DNA from 4 places in the Allobosea sp. 01N443 genome. Region 1 is predicted to be linked to each of the others. Evidence: predicted binding sites of a transcription regulator. Region 1 holds the regulator's gene; each other region holds the start of a gene.
What was found. The regulator LexA, encoded in region 1, represses DNA repair genes until DNA is damaged. The targets are predictions, from matches to a motif close to TGTTCNNNNTGTGTTCNG.
Positions count from the first base shown of each region.

Region 2: the regulator LexA is predicted to act here: its motif matches at 4,284-4,301, upstream of AC1DRP_RS24825 (ImuA family protein).
Region 3: the regulator LexA is predicted to act here: its motif matches at 1,713-1,730, upstream of AC1DRP_RS33975 (LexA family protein).
Region 4: the regulator LexA is predicted to act here: its motif matches at 1,869-1,886, upstream of AC1DRP_RS13920 (DUF763 domain-containing protein).

Region 1 covers NZ_JBFTRC010000152.1:283-4,260, reverse strand. Annotated here, with positions in the region: gene AC1DRP_RS27095 (ComEC/Rec2 family competence protein) at 1-1,417, shown strand, start outside; gene lexA (transcriptional repressor LexA) at 1,411-2,115, opposite strand; gene AC1DRP_RS27085 (molybdopterin molybdotransferase MoeA) at 2,197-3,408, opposite strand; gene moaC (cyclic pyranopterin monophosphate synthase MoaC) at 3,405-3,893, opposite strand; partial or broken gene AC1DRP_RS27075 (indole-3-glycerol phosphate synthase TrpC) at 3,890-3,978, opposite strand, start outside.
Region 2 covers NZ_JBFTRC010000126.1:4,249-10,900, reverse strand. Annotated here, with positions in the region: gene AC1DRP_RS24835 (error-prone DNA polymerase) at 1-2,060, opposite strand, end outside; gene AC1DRP_RS24830 (DUF6504 family protein) at 2,057-3,580, opposite strand; gene AC1DRP_RS24825 (ImuA family protein) at 3,495-4,247, opposite strand; gene AC1DRP_RS24820 (hypothetical protein) at 4,358-4,615, opposite strand; partial or broken gene AC1DRP_RS24815 (L,D-transpeptidase) at 5,049-5,403, opposite strand; gene AC1DRP_RS24810 (hypothetical protein) at 5,402-5,677, shown strand; gene AC1DRP_RS24805 (DUF1236 domain-containing protein) at 6,530-6,652, shown strand, end outside.
Region 3 covers NZ_JBFTRC010000264.1:1,170-6,043, forward strand. Annotated here, with positions in the region: gene AC1DRP_RS33965 (Abi family protein) at 1-308, opposite strand, end outside; gene ligD (non-homologous end-joining DNA ligase) at 482-1,423, opposite strand; gene AC1DRP_RS33975 (LexA family protein) at 1,748-2,242, shown strand; partial or broken gene AC1DRP_RS33980 (Y-family DNA polymerase) at 2,239-2,352, shown strand; gene AC1DRP_RS33985 (hypothetical protein) at 2,501-2,989, shown strand; gene AC1DRP_RS33990 (IS110 family RNA-guided transposase) at 3,289-4,347, opposite strand; partial or broken gene AC1DRP_RS33995 (Y-family DNA polymerase) at 4,520-4,874, shown strand, end outside.
Region 4 covers NZ_JBFTRC010000045.1:38,771-42,950, forward strand. Annotated here, with positions in the region: gene AC1DRP_RS13915 (extensin-like domain-containing protein) at 1-490, shown strand, start outside; gene AC1DRP_RS13920 (DUF763 domain-containing protein) at 577-1,857, opposite strand; gene AC1DRP_RS13925 (serine hydrolase) at 2,005-2,925, opposite strand; gene AC1DRP_RS13930 (ABC transporter permease) at 2,966-3,781, opposite strand; gene AC1DRP_RS13935 (ABC transporter permease) at 3,785-4,180, opposite strand, start outside.

The DNA of each region.
Region 1 (3,978 bases):
GCTGGTTACTGGCAAGCGCGGCCTCATCACGGAGGCGACCAATATCGACCTCCGCGCGGCCGGAATCTATCATATCATCTCGATCTCGGGCCTTCACATGGTGCTGGCCTCCGCCACGATCTTCGGCCTGGTCCGTGGCCTGCTGGCGCTATCGCAAACGCTGGCATTGCGCTGGCCCATAAAGAAACTCGCCGCCCTGGCCGCGATGCTCGGCGCCACGGCTTATTGCATCTTCTCGGGAGCCGAGGTCGCGACGGTGCGCTCGCTGATCATGACATTGGTCATGCTCGGTGCGATTCTCGTCGATCGCCCGGCGCTCAGCATGCGCAATCTGGCTCTCGCTGCGATGATCGTTCTGCTGCGCGAGCCTGACGCGCTGCTTGGTCCAAGCTTCCAGATGTCCTTTGGCGCTGTCGCGGCGCTGATCGCCTTTGCCGAGCGCTGGGAGGATCGCGGCCACTCCGAGGCGCCGGCGAACCTGCCTTGGCCGCTACGGCCGATCTGGATCGCGGTGGTCGGGCTCACGGTCACGACCGTGCTGGCGACGGTCGCAACCGCACCGTTCGGTGCCTATCACTTCCAGACCTTCAACCCCTTCGGTCTGCTCGGCAATGCGCTCGCCTTGCCCTTCGTTTCCCTGATCGTCATGCCTGCCGCTGTCTTCGGCGTGCTCGCCTATCCCTTCGGCCTGGATTGGCCGGCTTGGGCGCTCATGGGAGTCGCTTCGGACTATGTGCTGCAATCCGCGCGCTGGGTTGCGGGATTCGACCACTCCGCGGTGATCATTCCTGCATTCGGGGCCGCGGCGCTCGCATGCTTTGCCGCCGCGCTTCTCTGGATCACGCTCTGGACGACACCGCTGCGCTTCCTGGCCGTCGCCCCCCTGATCGCGGGACTGCTCGTGGCAGCGAAGCCCGACAGGCCCGACATCCTGATCGAACGCGATGGTTCCGGGATCCTGGTCCGCGGGGGCGATGGTCGCATGATCCTGGCGGGGCAACCGAGCCGCTTCGTGCTGCAGCAATGGCTGAACGCAGATGGCGATAATCGCCGGACTGACGACAACAGCCTGCGGGAAGGCGCGACCTGCGACACGTTGGGTTGTGTCGTCCGCAGCAAGGATGGACGAAGCGTTGCCTTTGCACGTGATCGCCTGGCCATCGTCGAGGACTGTCGGCGCGCCGATCTCGTCATCACGCCGATTCCYTGGAACGCTCCGTGCGCAGCACGACTGATCGACCGCAGGGCATTGTCGCGCGATGGCGCGACCGCCCTTGTCGGCAACAAGGGCGGCTGGCGCGCCCATCTATCAGAGCAGGATGGTGTCGATCGTCCCTGGAGCCGCAAGCGGGAGCGGCCTGCAAGCACGCCGGCTTTGCCGCTGGCGGCTGTCGAAGAACACGAGCCGCTTCAGTAGCGCCGCATCAGGTTGACCAGGCGGCCCTGAATCTTGACGCGGTCCGGTCCCAGCACCCTTGTCTCATAGGCGGGATTGGCAGCCTCGAGCGCGATCGAGGAGCCGCGCTTGCGCAGTCGCTTCAGCGTTGCTTCCTCGTCATCGATCAGAGCCACGARGATATCCCCGGTATTGGCCGTGTCCTGACGCTTGATCACCACCGTATCGCCGTCGAGAATGCCGGCTTCCACCATCGAGTCGCCGCGAACCTCGAGGGCAAAATGTTCACCGGGGCCAAGCATGTCGGCAGGCAGTGCCACGGTATGGCTGCGGCTCTGGATGGCGGAAATCGGTGTACCGGCGGCAATCCGCCCCATGACCGGAATCGCAACCGTGGAGCGCACATCTTCGTCCGGGGGCGGTGCGATCGGCCGGACCTTGCCAAGCCCCCCTTGGACGACGGAGGGGCTGAACCGTCCGCGCGTCGCCTGAGGGCCGCCGGCCCCTTCGGGCAGCTTTATGATCTCCAGCGCTCGGGCTCGATTGGGAAGGCGGCGAATGAACCCGCGCTCCTCCAGCGCCATGATCAGGCGATGGATACCGGACTTGGAGCGCAGATCGAGCGCGTCCTTCATCTCGTCGAAGGAGGGGGGCACCCCTGTCTCGCGCAGGCGTTCCTGGATGAAACGAAGCAGTTCGAACTGTTTGCGTGTCAGCATGGTTCCCGCCGGCGCTCTTTGTATGGAATCGAAACAAAGCACGAACACCATACAGGTTCGCGTTGTGTTCCGCAAGCGCGCTCAGCGTAGGCGGATGATCCGGCAGTTGTCGCCTTTGTTTGCCGGCGCAGCAAACGATTCGCGAATGAGTAGCGCGTCGGCGCGGGCAAGAGTGGCCAGCATCGATGAATCCTGCTTGGCGAAGGGCGTTGCCAGCCATCCTTCCGGAGTGAGCGTCAGTTCCGACCTCATATAGTCCCGCCGCTCATCATTTGCCYGCAAATTTCTTCCGACGATTGCAGGCTCACTCAGATCGCGCTCCGGTTCCGGTACGCCCAGGAGGGTCCTGAGCAGGGGCACGACGAAGAGATGCCCGCAGACGATGGACGAGACGGGGTTTCCGGGTAGGCCGAGCGCGACCATGCGGCCGAGGCGGCCCATCATCATCGGCTTGCCCGGCCGCATGGCGATCTTCCAGAAGCCGAGCGCCATGCCTTGACCGATCAACGCTGCCTGGACGAGATCGTGCTCACCTACCGAGGCTCCTCCGAGGGTGATCAGCACATCGGCATCGGCCTTCCGTGCCTGGCCAATCTTGTCGGCGAGATCGGCATGATCATCGCGGGCAATCCCGAGATCGAGCGCCGTGCCGCCGGCCTGCTCGACCAGCGCGGCGAGCGCAAAACTGTTGGACGCGACGATCTGGTCGGGTCCAACCGGCTCGCCGGGCTGGACCAGTTCGTCGCCGGTCGCGAGGATCGCGACCAGTGGCTTGCGACGCACCGTGAGCATGGGGTGGCCCATGGCTGCCGCGAGGCCGAGGCTCGCACTGTCGAGCCGGCTGCCGGCGAGAAGCAACACCTCGCCCTCGCAGAAGTCCAATCCTGCCTGACGAACGAACTTGCCGCGCTCGGCGCCCTCGCGCACGCGGATCGTCGCAGTGCCGACGCCGTCCGCATTCTCCTGAATCAGGATCGTATCGGCGCCCTCCGGAATCGGAGCACCGGTGAAGATGCGAACAGCCTCATTGGAGCGGACCATCCCTGAGAAGGAACGACCGGCAGCCGATTCGCCGATGACACGCAATTCATTTGCCGGCGCAATATCATCTGCGCGAACGGCGTATCCGTCCATTGCGGAGTTGGCAAAGGGGGGCTGGGTCCGAAGCGCCTGCAGGTCGGCGGCGAGCACGCGCCCTACGCAATGTGCGAGTGGCAGGGTTTCTGATGGTGTCGGTGCCGGAACGCTGTCGATCAGCGCCTTCAGGGCGACGGGGACGGGCGTGAGGCTCATCGCGCAGTTTCCGGGAGATCGAAAGTGCCGGATTTTCCACCTGACTTGTGGACGAGCCTGATGCCTTCGATCCGCATCGCCCGGTCGACCGCCTTGACCATGTCGTAAACTGTGAGGCAGGCGACGCCGACAGCGGTCAACGCCTCCATCTCGACGCCGGTCTGTCCCTTCATCTTGACCTCAGCGCTCACGCGCACCCCGGGCAATGTCTCGTCCAGGGTGAGGTCGACGCTGATCTTGCTGATCAGCAGGGGGTGACAGAGCGGGATCAGTTCATGCGTGCGCTTAGCGGCCATGATTCCAGCCAGGCGCGCCGTGCCAAGTACGTCGCCTTTCTTGGCGTCGCCATCGCGCACGATCGCCAGAGTCCCGGGCTGCATGACGACACAGCCCTCGGCGACAGCGATGCGCGAGGTCTCCTCCTTGTCGCCGACATCGACCATATGGGCCTGGCCGCTGGCGTCGAGATGGCTGAGCTTGCTCATGCTGCGCTGCGCGCAGAACCGGTCAGGAGATCACGGGTGGCAGCGGCGACATCGTCCTGCCGCATCAGGCTCTCGCCGACGAGGA
Region 2 (6,652 bases), on a different contig from region 1:
TTGAAGGACGATACGCCTCCGGTGAACTTGAAGGTCGCCATCGACTTCCGGAGCATGTCGGCCTCGCCCGGGGTAAAGCCGGCGCACTCGATCGCCACGCGCATGGCCTGTTCCTGGAACAGGGGCACACCCAGGGTCTTGCCCAGCACCTTCTCCAGTTCGGGCTTGGGATAGTGGACCGGCTCCAGTCCTTCACGCCGTCGAAGGTACGGGTGGACCATGTCTCCCTGGATCGGGCCAGGGCGAACGATCGCGACCTGGACCACCAGGTCGTAGAAGGTCCGCGGCTTCAACCTCGGCAGCATCGACATTTGCGCGCGACTCTCGATCTGAAAGGTGCCGAGCGTGTCTGCCTTGCGGATCATCGCATAGGTGCGCGGGTCCTCGGCGGGGATCGTTGCGAGGTCGAGATTGATGCCCTTATGTTCGGCCAGAAGATTGAGCCCCTTCTTCATGCAGGTCAGCATGCCAAGTGCCAGCACGTCGACCTTCATGAACTTCAGGGCATCGATATCATCCTTGTCCCACTCGATAACCTGGCGATCAGCCATGGCGGCAGGCTCGATCGGCACGAGATCGTCGAGCCGGTCATGGGTGAGCACAAATCCACCAGGATGCTGGCTGAGGTGCCGAGGCGCGCCCATGAGTTGACGCGCGAGATCGAGTGTCAGCCGAAGCCGACGGTCCTTGAGATTGAGGTTCAGCTCTTCGACATGGCGCGGCTCTACGCCACCTTCGGACCAGGCCCAGACATGCGAGGACAAAGTGCCAATCAAGTCGTCCGGCAGGCCAAGGGCTTTTCCGACGTCCCGGAGCGCGCCCTTGGTGCGATAGCGGATGACGGTCGAGCACAAGGCCGCGTGATCGCGACCATAGGTGTCGAAAATCCACTGCATGACGATCTCGCGCCGCTCATGCTCGAAATCGACGTCGATGTCCGGCGGCTCTCGGCGCTCCTCCGAAACGAAGCGCTCGAACAGCAAATCGTTGCGGCCCGGATCGATCGAGGTGATGCCGAGCACGTAGCAGACTGCCGAGTTCGCCGCTGAGCCGCGGCCCTGGCACAGAATGTCCTTCGACCGGGCGAAGCGAACGATCGAGTTCACCGTCAGGAAATATGGCGCGTAGCCCAGCTTCTCGATCAACCGAAGCTCGTGCCGAAGGGCCGCTTCGACGCTCTTCGGAACGCCTTCGGGATAGCGCTCGGCGGCGCCTTCCCAGGTCAGCTTGTCCAGGGTCTGCTGGGGTGTGAGCGCCGGATCGTCTCGCTCCTCGGGATACTGATAGGCCAGCTCACCAAGCGAAAAGCGGCATCGATCAGCAATCTGTAACGTCCGCGCCAACGCCTCGGGGTAGCGACTGAACAGCCGATGCATCTCTTCCGGCGGCTTGATGTAGCGATCGGCATGCCGTTCGCGCCGGTCGCCGAGGGCGTCGATCGTGACGTTGTGACGAATGCAGGTCACCACGTCCTGGAGAATGCGCCGCGCAGGCTCATGAAACAGCACGTCGTTGGTGGTGACGGTCGGCACGCCCATCCGGGTGGCGAGGTTCGACAGCTCGTGAAGCCGGAGCTGGTCGTTCGGACGTCGGCGCAGCGTCAGCGAGAGATAGGCACGGTTGCCGAACGCATCGCGAAGGCGCCGAAGGCGGAAGGCGCATTCCGCATCGGCCTGATCAGGCACGAGGACAGCGATCAGCCCCTCGCCATAGGCGACAAGATCGGGCCACTCCAGATGGCACTTTGCCTTGCCGCCGCGCTGCTTGCCGAGCGAGAGCAGTCGACACAGCCGCGAATACGCCGGTCGGTCAATCGGGTAGACGAGCACAGACATGCCGTCGACGAGATCGAGGCGGCAGCCGACAACGAGGCGAACACCGGTTGCCTTGGCCGCCTCATGGGCGCGGACGATCCCGGCGAGCGAATTGCGATCGACAACGGCGACTGCCTCGAGTCCAGCCGCCGCAGCCTGCGCGAACAGTTGCTCACATGAGGAGGCGCCACGCAGGAAACTGAAATGCGAGGTGACCTGAAGTTCAGCGTAGCGCGGGCGACTCATCCGAATACCCCGTGCAGAAACCAGCGGTGGGAGCCGGTCGCAGCGTGCTCACCGTCACCGGCCCGATAGAGCCAGTAGCGCTCGCCTGCATCATCCTCGACCCGGAAATAGTCGCGAACCGCGGCCAGCTCGGCATCGCGCTTCCACCATTCGCCGAAAACGCGCTCGGGACCGTCGGCGCGCTTCACCCGTCGACGGATTCCCCGCCAGGTGAACCAAACCGGGGGCTGGTCAGGCAGCAGCGCCATGGTCTCGACCGGTTCGGGTTGAGGCAACAGACGGGATGGCCGCGGCCAATGACCCGGCCAACTCGCCCCCGTCTCGGCCGCCATGGCCGGGATTCGGCAGACGGAACGTTCAGGCACGTCGCTTGCGACCGGAGCCAGACGATAGACGGCGCGCTCCCCGACCCGGTTTGCCAAGGTGTCGACCAGGTCAGACACGTCCGGGAAGCTCGCTTCGACAAGCGAGTTGTGGGTCTGCTTGCGTTCCAGCGGTTCGGCGATGGTCGCGGCCAGCGTCATCACCTCAATTCCGAAACCCGGCTCGATCGTATCGATCTTCTCGCAGAGGAGCCGCGTCAGTCGCCTGACGTCGCGAACCGGCGTGGCCAATCCGACCCGAACCGCCTCTGCACGATTGTCGACGCGATGGCAGATGAGGTCGAGACGACGTGCGCCGAACCCTCGTTCCTCCAGGCGCTCGCAGAGTTGCCCGACGAGCTTGGCGATATAGCGCGCGATCGTCTCCGCGGCGCCGATCGGCTCGGCGAAGGCTTGGCGAACCTCGATCAGGTCGGGCGGCCGAATGGCCTTGATCAGCTCGGCGAGGTCTCCAAGCGCCTGGTCGATGCGGCGGCCAAGCTCCGGACCAAAGCGCAGAGCCAGAGGCGCCCGCGGCTGCGCCAGCAAGTCACCGATCCGCTCGAAGCCCAAGGTGCGCAGCCCGGCACTAACCGAGGACGGAAGCCGCAGAGCCTCCAGCGGCAACGGAGCGATGATGGATGGTCCATGCCCTGGAGCGGCGACGATCGTCGAACGTGTCCTGTAACGAGCCAGTGCGTGAGCGGCGCCCCACGTATCAGCGATCGCCGCCCGAGCGACGATCCCCGACATCGCAAGGCGACCGATCACCCCGTCGAGCATAGCGTTCTCGCCGCCGTGTAAATGGTCTGCCCCGGTCGAGTCGATGACGATGCCGTCCGGCGGATCGGGTGCGACGACAGGTGCGATACGCTCCAGAATCCAGACAGCCAGCCGATCGAGTCCATCGGCGTCAGCGGCCGGATCGGCATCCTCGACGATCAGACCCGGAACGAGTACCTGCGCCTTTGTCGCGGGCATGCCGATGCAAAGACCGGCGGCCTGAGCCGCAGCATCCGCTCCCAGCACCACTCGCCTGTTTCCGTCGCGGCCGATCAGGACGAGCGGCACCTCAGGCGGAGGCGCTGCGTCGCCAGCCTTCCGCCGCGCCCGGTCGGTGGACCAGGTCGGCAGGAAGAGCGAGACAACCCGTGTCATCGCACGCCTCCAACTCGAAATCTGCACTGTCGCCGGCACGGGCCCGGATGAGCTCGACCAGCCAGCGAGGCCGTCCCACGCCGGGAACCGGCAGCGGCGAGGATGGCATCACCGAGATCCGCCAACGCGTCATGGCCGCTGTCGGTTGACCAAAATCGGCGGCTTCCGCCTGACGCCGCCAACGGCGAAGGGCAATTCCGACCGACCCGGTCCCCTCCGCGGCCAGTTGCAGCCGACGAGAGGCGGTCATGGATAGGCGGGCGACTTCCCCCACGACGGATCCAAGTCCACCGTGCCGCAGTCCTTCTTCCATGCAGGAAAGGACTGCCTTGTCGTCACCGGCTTCGACATAGATCACCCGATCAGGGACAAGTCCGGCCTGCGCGAAGGCGGGAGCAAAGAGGTCCGGCCGCGTGATGCACCACAGGACCCTCCCCCGGGTGCGGGCAGCAACTCCCGCGCTGAACAGTGCGGCCGCGGCACCGTCGATCGCGCCGTTGCCGCCGCCAGCCACTTCATGCAGCGCCCCGAGCGCCAGTCCGCCGCCTGGGAGGCGCGCGTCCACCTCGGCGACTCCGAACGGAAGCACCGCTTTCGCGCGCCGGTTCGTGCCTTCGATCCTTGCGATCTGCTCGCGCAGAGACTGTATGGCGAGCTCGGACCGCACAATTGTTGGTGTCCTCTGAAAATGGGCGGGCCGCCATGTTCCCTTTTTGTTCCTACTTCACTACTCGGAAGTCAAGATGAGGTCAGCAATGCGATATCCGCTCTGAGGCCTCAGAGCGGTCCAGCCACATCCGGATTCATGGCGACAAAGAGTTCAGCCTGACGCTGAAACAACGTCCATGCCGGATCATTCTCCAATCGTCCGGCAGGCATGATATTGAAAATCGCAACAGCTCGGGCTGGCTGGTCGGGGTCTATCCGCGCAGCGCGACACATTGCCCTAGCAATTCTCTGGATACGCGGATCACCCGAATAATCCGCGGCGGTCACCGGTGCGTTCACCGGCTCGGCTTCAAATGTCAGAGGCATAGCGGACCTCCAAGTCTCTCCCCCCAAGCTCAGCCCCTGGCCCAAACGATCGGACCTGCCCTCGGGTTCCGGAAAATACGCGCATCGTTCGCCCGGGTCCTCGATGGCACATTCACCGGTGCGTATGCCGCCGGCCGAAGGCAGCAGGATGCCTCCGTTCTCCTCGAAGACACGGAAGCAGGTCGACGGTGCCGTTGGCCTGCCCGCGCCCAGTTCGCTTGAATTCCCGCCCTGAGCGAACTCAACTTGCGGCTTCAAACCGGTCGGCCATTGCGGAGGGAGCGGAGCGAGCACCGGCCCCGATTGGGAGAGGCCGTGCCCTTTGGTCTGGAGGTCGCGTGCTAGCGTCCCAAAGCCCGGCATGGAAAGAGAAAGACATAAGGAAAGGGCGAACCACGCGAAACCGTGCCGGTTCTGGCGACCTCTCACAGATCTAATCCAGGAACTGCGCAGGCACGCCCGGGCGCACGAGGGCGCCAAGCTCCTCCGTCCCAGTTGGTTAATCTCACGCAGCCATGCGACGTCGTTTTGCTGACCTGCGAGGCCTCCGGTGTCCCGTGAATGCCGAATGTTGGCTCAGACAGCGCAATCCAGATGGTTCCGACCGGGTTATTAGGTCCGGGCGGAAGGTTCAGATTCACCTCGGGGCATCTGGTCCGTCGGTGACCACTCATTGCCGCTGCGATCGCTTCCCGCGTCCGTAGCCCGAAATTCGAAGACCGTCCGCGCAACCTGTTCGAGCTTGGATTGTTATCGGTGGGTGACCGTTGGGGCGGAGGAGCCTTCATGGATCTCATCATCAAGCAAATGAGCTCGACAAGCTGGGACCTCATCGACTTGCTCGGCCGTAACGCCGGGCATGTCGAGCTGGCCTTGTCCGGAAGCTTCCGCGTCCCGTCGGGCCGAGCTCTGGGTGCTATGGCAACACTCTCGCCGGGGCCGTATTGCTCGTTAGACGCAGCGCTCGCCGCGATCGAGACTCATACGCGAGGCGTGTGCAGACGGCAGCCAGAGGAGCGCGGACACCAGACGCCTACCGGCCCGGACAAGGAGGACGCCTGAAGGCACGGGCCTGGCCGAGGCTCTACAGCCAAGTACGCTGGCGGGATGCGGCGCCAGATGATCTGCAAGCGGGCGGAACTCATATAAATCCCTCCAAACTCGTGGATTCATAACCGGAACCGGACCCACTGATTTTGCGGCTATTGCTGGATCGATCTGCCGCCCGCCAGCCCTCTTCCTTTTGGGAATAGCGAGCTCGGTCCGCATCGCCTTCAAGCTCAGCCGTGCAGGCGTCGGTGGAGATAGAGCGCGCCCCGTGATCGGCTCGATTTCCGTCTCTCGGCCGGGCTCACAACGATGCTCGCGCCAAAGCGTCCTCAGCTTCCTCTTTGGTTTCGAAGGGACCCGAAAGTTCATCGAACCCTCGATCCTCCCAAGATGGAAGGACGTAGACAGGAACAATGCCGTCTTTCCAAGCGACGATAGTCTCGATGACCTATCCCGGCTTGCCGGGTTCGTAGCGGGAAAGTTCTACTACGCGTTCAGACGGACGAGATGATGGAGTGCCTTTCTCATCGACCACCAGCCCTGCCGCCAATCAAAATCCCATTGCGCCACGACGGTTCCCGCTCCTTCGCGTCTCGCTATGCTGTGAAGAACGGGCGGCGGCGCTGATTCACCCATTGCGCCGCCTAGAGTGTAGCTGCGGATGCATTCCGCGGAATTCGGGAGACGGTTCGCAATCTCCCATCGCCCCCTTTGATGATCACGCGGGCAGAAGAACACACCGATCGCCACCTCCCGCATCATCCCAGGGGCCAGCCCGAAAATGCCGACCATGAATAATTATTCATGGAACCAACAACTTAGCATGTCGTTTCCTCGCTGGCGGGGGCTAACAGGAGATCCACTATGATCAAGAAGATTGTTCTTGTTGCTGCACTGGCAGCCATGCCTGCGACCGTGTTTGCGCAGTCCAGCTCCGGAGCAGCAGGTGGGGCCGCCGCCGGCGCAGGAACCGGAGCTGTCGGCGGT
Region 3 (4,874 bases), on a different contig from region 1:
GCTTCTGACAACGCGTTGCGAAAGAGCAACTCGAAAGTGCCGACTGCGGCAAAGCAGGCGGAGCGAATTTCCATGTCGCACTGATACAAGCGAAGGATATGGTGATAGGTGGTCCCGGGCCGGAAGGGCCGATGAGGTAGGGTCAGGTCGCGTCGGCTGAGAAAGTAAATCCGCAGGCGCTCGTAGCCGACGAGTTCGATCTTGCGGGCTGCCACATTGGGGCGGTTGATGATCAGTCCCTTTGCGCGCAAATGCGCTACTCGTTGAGCAGCTGTAGCGTGCGGCTTCGTAAAGGGAATCAAGGCCATCAAAAAATGAAGAACCGCCCTTTTGCACTCCCCCGAAGAGGACGTGTGGCGGCCCATGACCCAAGTAATTTAGTGCGTCCCCGGCTCAATCGCAAGCCCATTTGTGTGCTAGCGCTGAGTCATTGGTCCCGGCCGAACCGGTCGCGACGGGGGGGCGCCCGCTAAACAACACCTTATACATCTCCGCTCGCCGAGCCGGTTATGGATCGCTTCACCTGAAAGATATCGCCTACATCGGCATCGTCCCGCACACCCTTGAAGGAGGCGTGGCGCAGCTTGCCGTCATTGGTCCAGGCGCGGAACGCGACCTCGGCAGCGATCGTCGGCTCGACCCAGCGTATGCCCTTCTTCGCGACGCCGGCGACAGTAGGTTTCTCGATCAGGATGCTCATCAGTCTACGACGCAGCTCAGTCGCCGACTTCGCCGTAAAGCCCGTCCCGACGCTGCCGACATAGACCAGAGCATTTCCGCGGCGTGCCGCGAGCAGGAGGCGGCCGATCCCCCCAAACGCTGATGCTGATGCCACCCAGCCAATGATGAGAAAGGTCTCAGATTGGACGCATTTGATCTTCAGCCACTCGCCACCCCTACCGGATCGATATGGAGCGTCAACGCGCTTGGCGATGATGCCCTCTAGTTCCATCTCACAGGCTAGCTTCAGGAACGCGGCGCCTTCGGCGTTGACTTCTTCGCTCAGCCGGATCGAGCTGTGCTGGCTCCCAATCAAGCCTGCGAGCATGCTGCGCCGTTCGGCCAAAGGGAGCGCTCGCAGGTCGCGACCGTTGAGATAGAGTAGGTCGAAAGCATAAAGCAGTGCGCCTGCGGCCGATCGCTTGCCCCCTCGCCCACCCAGCGCCTGCTGCAGCGCGCCGAAATCCGAAGCGCCGCGCTGGTCGAGAACCACGGCCTCCCCGTCCAGGATGGCACTATCGACGCCGAGCTCGCGCATGTCATGGGCGATCGTCGGGAAACGCTGCGTCCAGTCATGCCCGCCCCGGGTCAGTATCCGGACCTTCCGGCCGGGCTCTACATGGATGGCGAGCCGGTAGCCGTCCCATTTCACCTCGAAGGCCCATTGATCCCCACTCGGCGGCTTGACGGCCAGCAACGCCAAGCAAGGTTCGACCCTGTCGGGCATAGGATCGAAGGCCAGCGCTCTTTGGCGCGCATCGCGGCGCTTCGGGAGAGGACTTCTGGTGATGTCGACCGCCGGGCCGGAGCGCAAAACGCGACGCGCGCACATTGACGCAACTCCACTCACAACGACTCCGAACTAGCGGCGGCAGGGAAACGTTCCGAGCAAGATCCGGTACGAGCGCGCGTTTATCCGGAACTCTGTGACCGCATTTTCCCGCCCTGAGGAATATGGTGGCTTCCAATCTTGACACCTCAGCCCCGCGCGTTGTTCTAGTTATGTTCTCTTTTCGAGGGCGCGCGCATGCTGACCATCCATCGGCCCATAATCCGGCTTTCGAGGTCGCCATCTCAGCGCCAAGCCCAAGTATTCCCCCTCCCCGCCCGTGCGGTCGCGCTTAGCGCTCCGCTCCTGGTTCAGCTATTCAGCAACAGGGTTTGCGCGGGATTCCCCTCCCCGGCTGATGATTATCTTGATGCTCCGATCGATCTTTCGCGGACGCTTATCAAGAATGCGCCGGCGACCTTCATCATGACGGTTTCGGGCGACAGCGCGATCGACCTGGGCATCTTTGATGGCAGCCTCATCACGGTCGATCGGTCTCTCGCTCCTCGCGACGGAGATCCTGTGGTGGTCGACGTCAACGGCGAGCGAAGCGTGAAAGTGTTTGGGGTCGAGAACGGTCGACCCCGGCTCGTTTTCGGCAATCGCCGCTATCCTGAGTTCAACCCCGGCCCGGATCCAGACATCGAAATCTTTGGAGTCGTCACAAATGCAGTAAGGCGCTTCAGGCGATGACCAGGTCATTCGCCTTGATCGATGGGAACAGCTTTTATTGCAGCTGCGAGCGGGTTTTCGATCCAAGATTAAAAAGCCGCCCGGTCATCGTACTTTCCAATAATGACGGCTTCTGTAATCGGGCCTTTGCCGTCAAGCGAAAACCCACCGCGACGCTCGGTGAAAGGGCGTTCGGGTAGTTTGCTGACATTCCCACAGTGCCGTAACCTTGATGCGAAAGGCTCTCTTTTCGCGGGGGTAATTCTGCGTCGGATTGTTGTGAAACGTGCCGTCATTGGCCTCGCGCTCCTCGGCTTGGCATGGGGCGGCTATTCGCTGATGAACCGCAGCCTACAAAGAGGCACCGTGCCTCAGAAGCTTCAAACGGGTTGGCTCTACACCGAAGGTAGCTGCTCGCTCCTTCTCGGCCACCAAGGTGCATTTTCTTTCAGCCTGAGTGAGCAGACTATCGCGGCGATCAAATCAAAGGGCATCGGCTTCTTCACCGACATCAATAATCCAGACAATCAAGCAACCAGATCGTACTTCCATGGCGAGTGGAAGGAGACGCCTGTCCCGGCATCGTTCTTTTCGGAGGGGCTGCCGCCGAACCTCCATTGTGGTCAGAAGCATTCGTGGCTTTGGCCATATGGGATACCGGAAGCGCTGAAGCGACCAGGCAGCTTCTACCAAGAGTCGGGAACCACACGTCGCCTTTTTGTCCTGCCCGAACTTGGGTTGGTAGTGGGCAGTGCGTCCGATAGATAGGTCGACCCAAGCGCCAGCTAGGGTCGAAAGCTGCCCTCCCTCGACCGAGCGTGATCGTCCGAGGCCGACAGTTTGATAATCTGGGCTCGCACTCACGGGGCTCTTGGCTTCTGTCCGGGGTCGGCCCATCGGCCGCCACAAGATCGCGTTCCGAAAGGAGGCGAGCCTATATGCGACAGCGGGCTTGGCGTTGAGCCAGCTCACCCGTCATTACGGCTTCATCTCCTCGCCCGTCCCCGTGAGGACGATCCAGAAAGACCAGGCGAGCCCGGTCTTACCTCTTCACGGCCGTGCCGAACCTACGCAGTGCATGCCGTGGTCGATGCCGCAGCATTCCCGGTTGCCCTGAAGCGGAATGTCGTACCGTCGACCCACATGCGGTGCATCACCACCGCAATCTTGCGCGCCAGGGCCACCGTCGCTCGCTTGTTGCCTTGGCGATGCGCGACCTTCATACCCCAGGCGCGCAGCACCGACCAACTCTTCACCCGATGCAGCATGACATGGGCTGCCTCGAACAGCATCGACCGCGCCTCGCTGTCGCCGGTCTTCGTAATACGTCCATTTCGGTCCACCTCGCCGGATTGGTGCTTTCGCGGCACCATGCCGAGCAGGGCGCCCACAGATCGGGATTTGGAGAAGCGTGCCGGATCCTCAATTGCGGCGATGTAGGTGAGTGCGACGATCGCGCCGACCCCGGGAACCGTCATCAGACGCCGGCACACTTCATGCTCGCGGGCGATCGCCAGCACCATTCGGTTGATCCGATCCAGGGACCGCAGCATGGCGGTGTGAGCCGCCAGGAGTTCCTCCAGGATCGCGGCGATGCGAGGCAGGTTCGTGGTCAACTCGCGGACACGCTCGGCGAAGGTCCGGCGCTTCGACGTGCCGATCTTGATACCAAAGAGGCAAAGTGAACCCCGGATCTGGTTCTCGATGTCACCGATCTTCAGCACAAGGGTCTTGCGGCTGGTGAGTAGCGTGCGCAGCTCCATCGTGCTGCGCGTCTTCATATGCACCGATCGGAACCAGCCGGTGCGCAACATCTGCGCAAGCCCTCTCGCATCGTTGCGATCGGTCTTGTGGGTCATGGCCGTCATGGCAGCGCGGGCGTGTCGGGCATCCATACAGACGACACCGGGAACGCCGAGCTCGGTCATCCCCTCCGCAAGCCATCCGGCGAGTGCCCCGGTCTCCAGTCCGACGCGTGTGAAGGGAACGCGAAGCTCAGCCAGCCAGTTTGCGATGGCGTCGGGCTCGCTCGGCGCTTTCCCTTCGCGGACCAACCTTCCTTCCTCGTCAACGACGCAGATCGAAGTCTCGGCCAACGACACATCCAAGCCGGCATAGTAGCGCATGGCATTCCGCTCCTGAACGGTGGTCGGATGCCTTCAGGGGCCGACCGAGTTGCACAACCGAGCAGGGTGCCACGATCCGCGACGGTCGCAATCAGCCAAGCCCGATTACACGATCTGCGCTGTGGCTCGCACATCCGAGGCTAAGGCACTCGGCATTAAGATGGGCGAGCCCATGTTCAAGATGCGCGACCTCTGCCGCGATAACGGCGTGGTCGTTTTCTCTTCAAATTATAGTCTCTATGGCGGCATGAGCCGCCGCATGAACGAGGTCTATCAACGTTTCTCCCCTGACATCGAAATCTATTCGATCGATGAGAGTTTTTTGGACGTCGCGCAGATCGAGCCAGAAAAGCGGGAGGAGTTCGCGCGGGACCTGCGATCGTCGGTTTCGACATGGACAGGAATCCCCACGTGCGTCGGGATCGGCCCCACCAAGACCCTGGCGAAACTGGCCAACAAGATCGCCAAATCCACTCCGCAATTGCTGGGGGTATGCGACCTGACCAGCGCTACCGCTCGGGAAGAAT
Region 4 (4,180 bases), on a different contig from region 1:
AAGCACGGGGGAATGTGCGATCGAGGATCCGGTGACGTTCCAGCGCTTGACCATGCCCGACGGTTCCAGGATCGAGTTGGACAGCGCGATCACCGTGCGGTGCTCTCTTGCGCTCGAGGTTCTCGCCTGGATCCGCGACGATCTCGCTGCGCTGGCGAGGCAGGAGAACGCCCGGCTTGCGAAGCTGACAGGGGTCGGCGGATATGCCTGCCGGTCACGAAACGCCGATACAGGTGCGCCGATCAGTGAGCATGCGAGCGGCAACGCTCTCGATGTCGGCGGGTTGCTGATGCAGGATGGCCGCGCCGTGGCATTCGCGGGTCAGGAGCCTCTGTCCCGCTCAATGCGCGACGCGGTGCAGAAGAGCGTCTGCCAACGGTTCGCCACCGTGCTCGGCCCGGGAGCCGACAGTTCCCACAAGGACCATCTTCATCTCGACATGCGCCAGCGCTCGCGAGGGTTTCGCATTTGCCAGTGGACGGTCGAATGAAGAGCAGTCCTGTTCTCCCCCCAGTCAGCATGCCAGACGCCGTCGGCGGAATGCCGATGGCGACGCGCTGGCGCCATGGCTGACGGTCAAGCCGGGTTCGCCTTCGCAGGCGGCGCGGGTGCCGCTTCACCGTCCGACCGCTCCCAGCCGAAGACGCTCCGGCCACCATACTCGGCGGACCGCAGTCTCTCCTCCGTGACATACTCATCCAACGTCGGACCGGAGACGACGCGCTCCAGGCGCCGGCTTTCCCGGTCCAGACGTGCGATGGCAGCGAGCCTGTCGTCCTGACCGAGTTTCGCCCGATCGATGGCGGATTTCAGCACCGCGATCGTCTGGTCGTAGACCTTGGTGGGCACGGCGAACGGCTGTCTGTCCTTGCCGCCATGGGCGAGAGAGAAGCGCGCAGGATCGGCGAACCGGCACGGCGCGCCATGGATCACTTCCGCGACCATCGCAAGCGAACGGACCGTGCGGGCGCCGACGCCGGGCACGAGCAGCAATTCCGAGAAATCGGCGGGGGCGCTGTCGGCGGCTGCGGCGAGCGCACCATGGAGCCGTCGCGCAATCACGTCCTTGGGCCTGACCTCGTGATGTGCCGGCATGACGAGATGAGGTAGGGAAAGCTGCGCCGGCGACAGGACCGGCGGCGCCCGGTCGCGCTCCAGCGCCGCAAATTCCCTCACGATCCCCGACGGTCCGATGTCGCGCAGCAGATCGATCTGGCCGTTGCGGGAGAGGGCGGCGCGCCTGTCGGTCAGATTGATGATGCTGCCCTGGTTCTTGCCATCGATGGCGGCATGTGGCGCCTCGACGAAACTGCCCAGCCCTTCAGACTGCCAGTGATAGCGCCGGGCGAGGCCGCCATCGCCATTCATGCCCTGCTGCACCACGACCCAATGGCCGTCATTCCCGACGAAGAAGCCATGGAGATAGAGGTCGAAGCCGTCCTGCACGGCGGCACTGTCGACCTTGGCGACCAGCCGGCTCGCGGTGGCGAGCGCCTGTCCGTCGAACCCGACCCTCGCTCCAATCTGTTCGAGCTCGGCCGGTGTCTCGCGCGAATGGCGGCCCCGCCCGCCACAGACATGCAGGCCCAGCTCGCCCGACAGCGGAGCCAGCCCACGCTTGAGCGCGCCTATCACGCTGGTGGTGATACCCGACGAGTGCCAGTCCATTCCCATCACCGCCCCGAAGGACTGGAACCAGAATGGATGCGCCAACCGCCGCAGCAACTCGTCGCGGCCATAATGATGGATGATCGCCGCGCAGATGACCGCGCCGAGCTGCGTCATGCGCCGACCGAGCCAGGCGGGCACGCGGCCATGGTGGAGCGGAAGGTCGGCGCTGCCGGATCGCCGGGTCATGGCGAAGTCTCGCGAACGAAAGAGGAACGCCTGATATAGCCCGGCCTGTCCCCGCTTTCTACAGAAATTGATCCTCGTCGAGGCGGCTGGTCCTGTCGCTCCGTTGCGCCCGACCGCCGGTCGTCGCCGTGCACATCAAGATTCCGTTCAAATCCCGGCTATCTCGGCTGCAACCAACTTACCAATCCCCGGCAGGAAGCCGTCATCCTCTCCGATCGCTTCGCCCTGGGTGAAGACGGTCAGGATGAAGTCCTCGCCGCCAGGCAGGATGGCGCGCATCGTGTCGTGGCGGCGAAATTCGGCGCGTGCATCGCCCAGCCAGCGGGTCCGTCCGGCCTTGGACCAGATCCGCGAACCGTCCGGCAGGCCGCCGCCGAGATATCCGAGCAGTTGATAGGCGCCGCGGGCCCGGTCGGGACTTTCCTGGTCGCGAATGAGGTGGTCGCGCACCCGCTTCAGGCGAGCTTCCGGCAACAGCGAGGAGCCATAAAAGATCTCTGACATCAGACGCGCCATTGCGATCGGCGTCAGGCGGTTGTGGCCGATGGGAGAGAGATCGAGCCCGATTTTCTMGCGGCCGTAGCGCAAATCATCCATCAGCTTCTGGTCGAGATTGATGCCGACCAACTCGGACCAGCCCAAGCCGGCGAAGAAGCGGTTGATCTCCCGGCGGCGCTCGCACCAGTCGGCCAGGGCCTCCCCCTGCAGCAATGTGTCGCCGGTCGTGCCGGTGAGCAGGTCGATGATGTAGTTCGTTGCCGAATTGGACGACCAGAGGATCATGTCGCGCATCGCGCGGTCGAGTTCCTCATGCTCGGTCAACCGTCCCTCCGTGAGGGCCGCCTGCGCCGCGACGAGGTGAAAGACCTTGACCAAAGAGCATGGGTAGCTCCGCCAGTCGGCATGGCGGGCAGCTCCAACCGGTTTCTCACCAGCAGGCTGAGGGCGCAGCAGGACATAGGCGAACTGGTCCAGCGGGACACCACGTCCGGAATAGATCGAAGACGCATGGGCCTCGATGGCGCGGCCGATCCGCTGCAGTTCTGTATCGTCGCGAAAGAAGCTCATGATGTCCTCATGGCGCAGGCATCGGCCGCGCAGGAAAAGGTCAGCCCTTCGGGCGCAAGGCGGTGTCGACCCCCTCGCCGATCAGGGCGAAGGTCACACCGGTATAGATGATGGCGAGACCCGGGCAGGTCGCGATCCACCAGGCGTCGAACAGGAACTCGCGGCCGTCCGAGATCATCAGCCCCCATTCCGGTGTCGGCGGCTGGATGCCGAGGCCGAGGAAGCTGAGCGAGGTCACGGCCAGGATCGTCAGGACGACATCCGCCATTGCATAGACGATTGCCGGGGTCACGGCGTTGGGCAGGACATGCCTGGCAACGATGTGCCGGTCGGTACCGCCGAAACTGCGCGCTGCCTGCACGAATTCGAGTTCGCGCAGCACCAGCACCTCGCCACGGACAATGCGGGCAAACGAGATCCAGTTCACCAGCAGGAAGGCGAGATAGAGGTTGAATTCCCCGGGACCCAGCACGCCGACGATGGCGATCACCAGGACATGGAAGGGGAAGGCCCAGAAGATGTCGGTGATACGCATGATCACGGTATCGACGCGGCCACCGACATAGCCGGAGAGCGCACCGATCGCCGCGCCCAACATGGCCGGCGCCGCGACACAGATCAGTGCCACCCTCAGATCGACGAGACCGCCCGCCATGACCCGCGAGGCGACATCGCGCCCGAGATCGTCCGTGCCGAACCAGTGGCCGAGTGAGGGCGGCTGCAACGTATTGCCGTAGTCGATGAGGAAGGGATCATGCGGTGTCCAGACTTGCCCCAGCCCGACGAACAGGCTCAGCAGGGCGAGCATCACGAGGCCGATCAGCAGCGTCGGATTGAGGCGGCGCAGTCGCGTCATGGTTCAATCCAGCCTGATGCGCGGGTCGGCCAGCGCGTAGGCGATATCCGTCGCCAGGTTGATCAGGACCACGAGCACGGCAAAGACGATGGTCAGCCCCTGGATCATCGGGTAGTCGCGGGCGAATATCGATTCAACGAAGAGCGAGCCGAGCCCGGGCAGGGCGAAGACCGTTTCGATCACGACCGTGCCACCGATGATCCAGCTCGTATGTGCGCCGAGCACCGAGATCGAGCTGATCAGGGCATTCGGCAGGACGTGCACGCGCATCGTGCGGTTGGTGCCATTACCCTTGGCCCGGGCCGTCGTGACATAATCCGAGCCGAGCACGTTCAGGATGCCGCTGCGCAGGCTGCGGATCGTCAGCGATGCCGTCGCGAGGGCAATCACCAGGGCGGG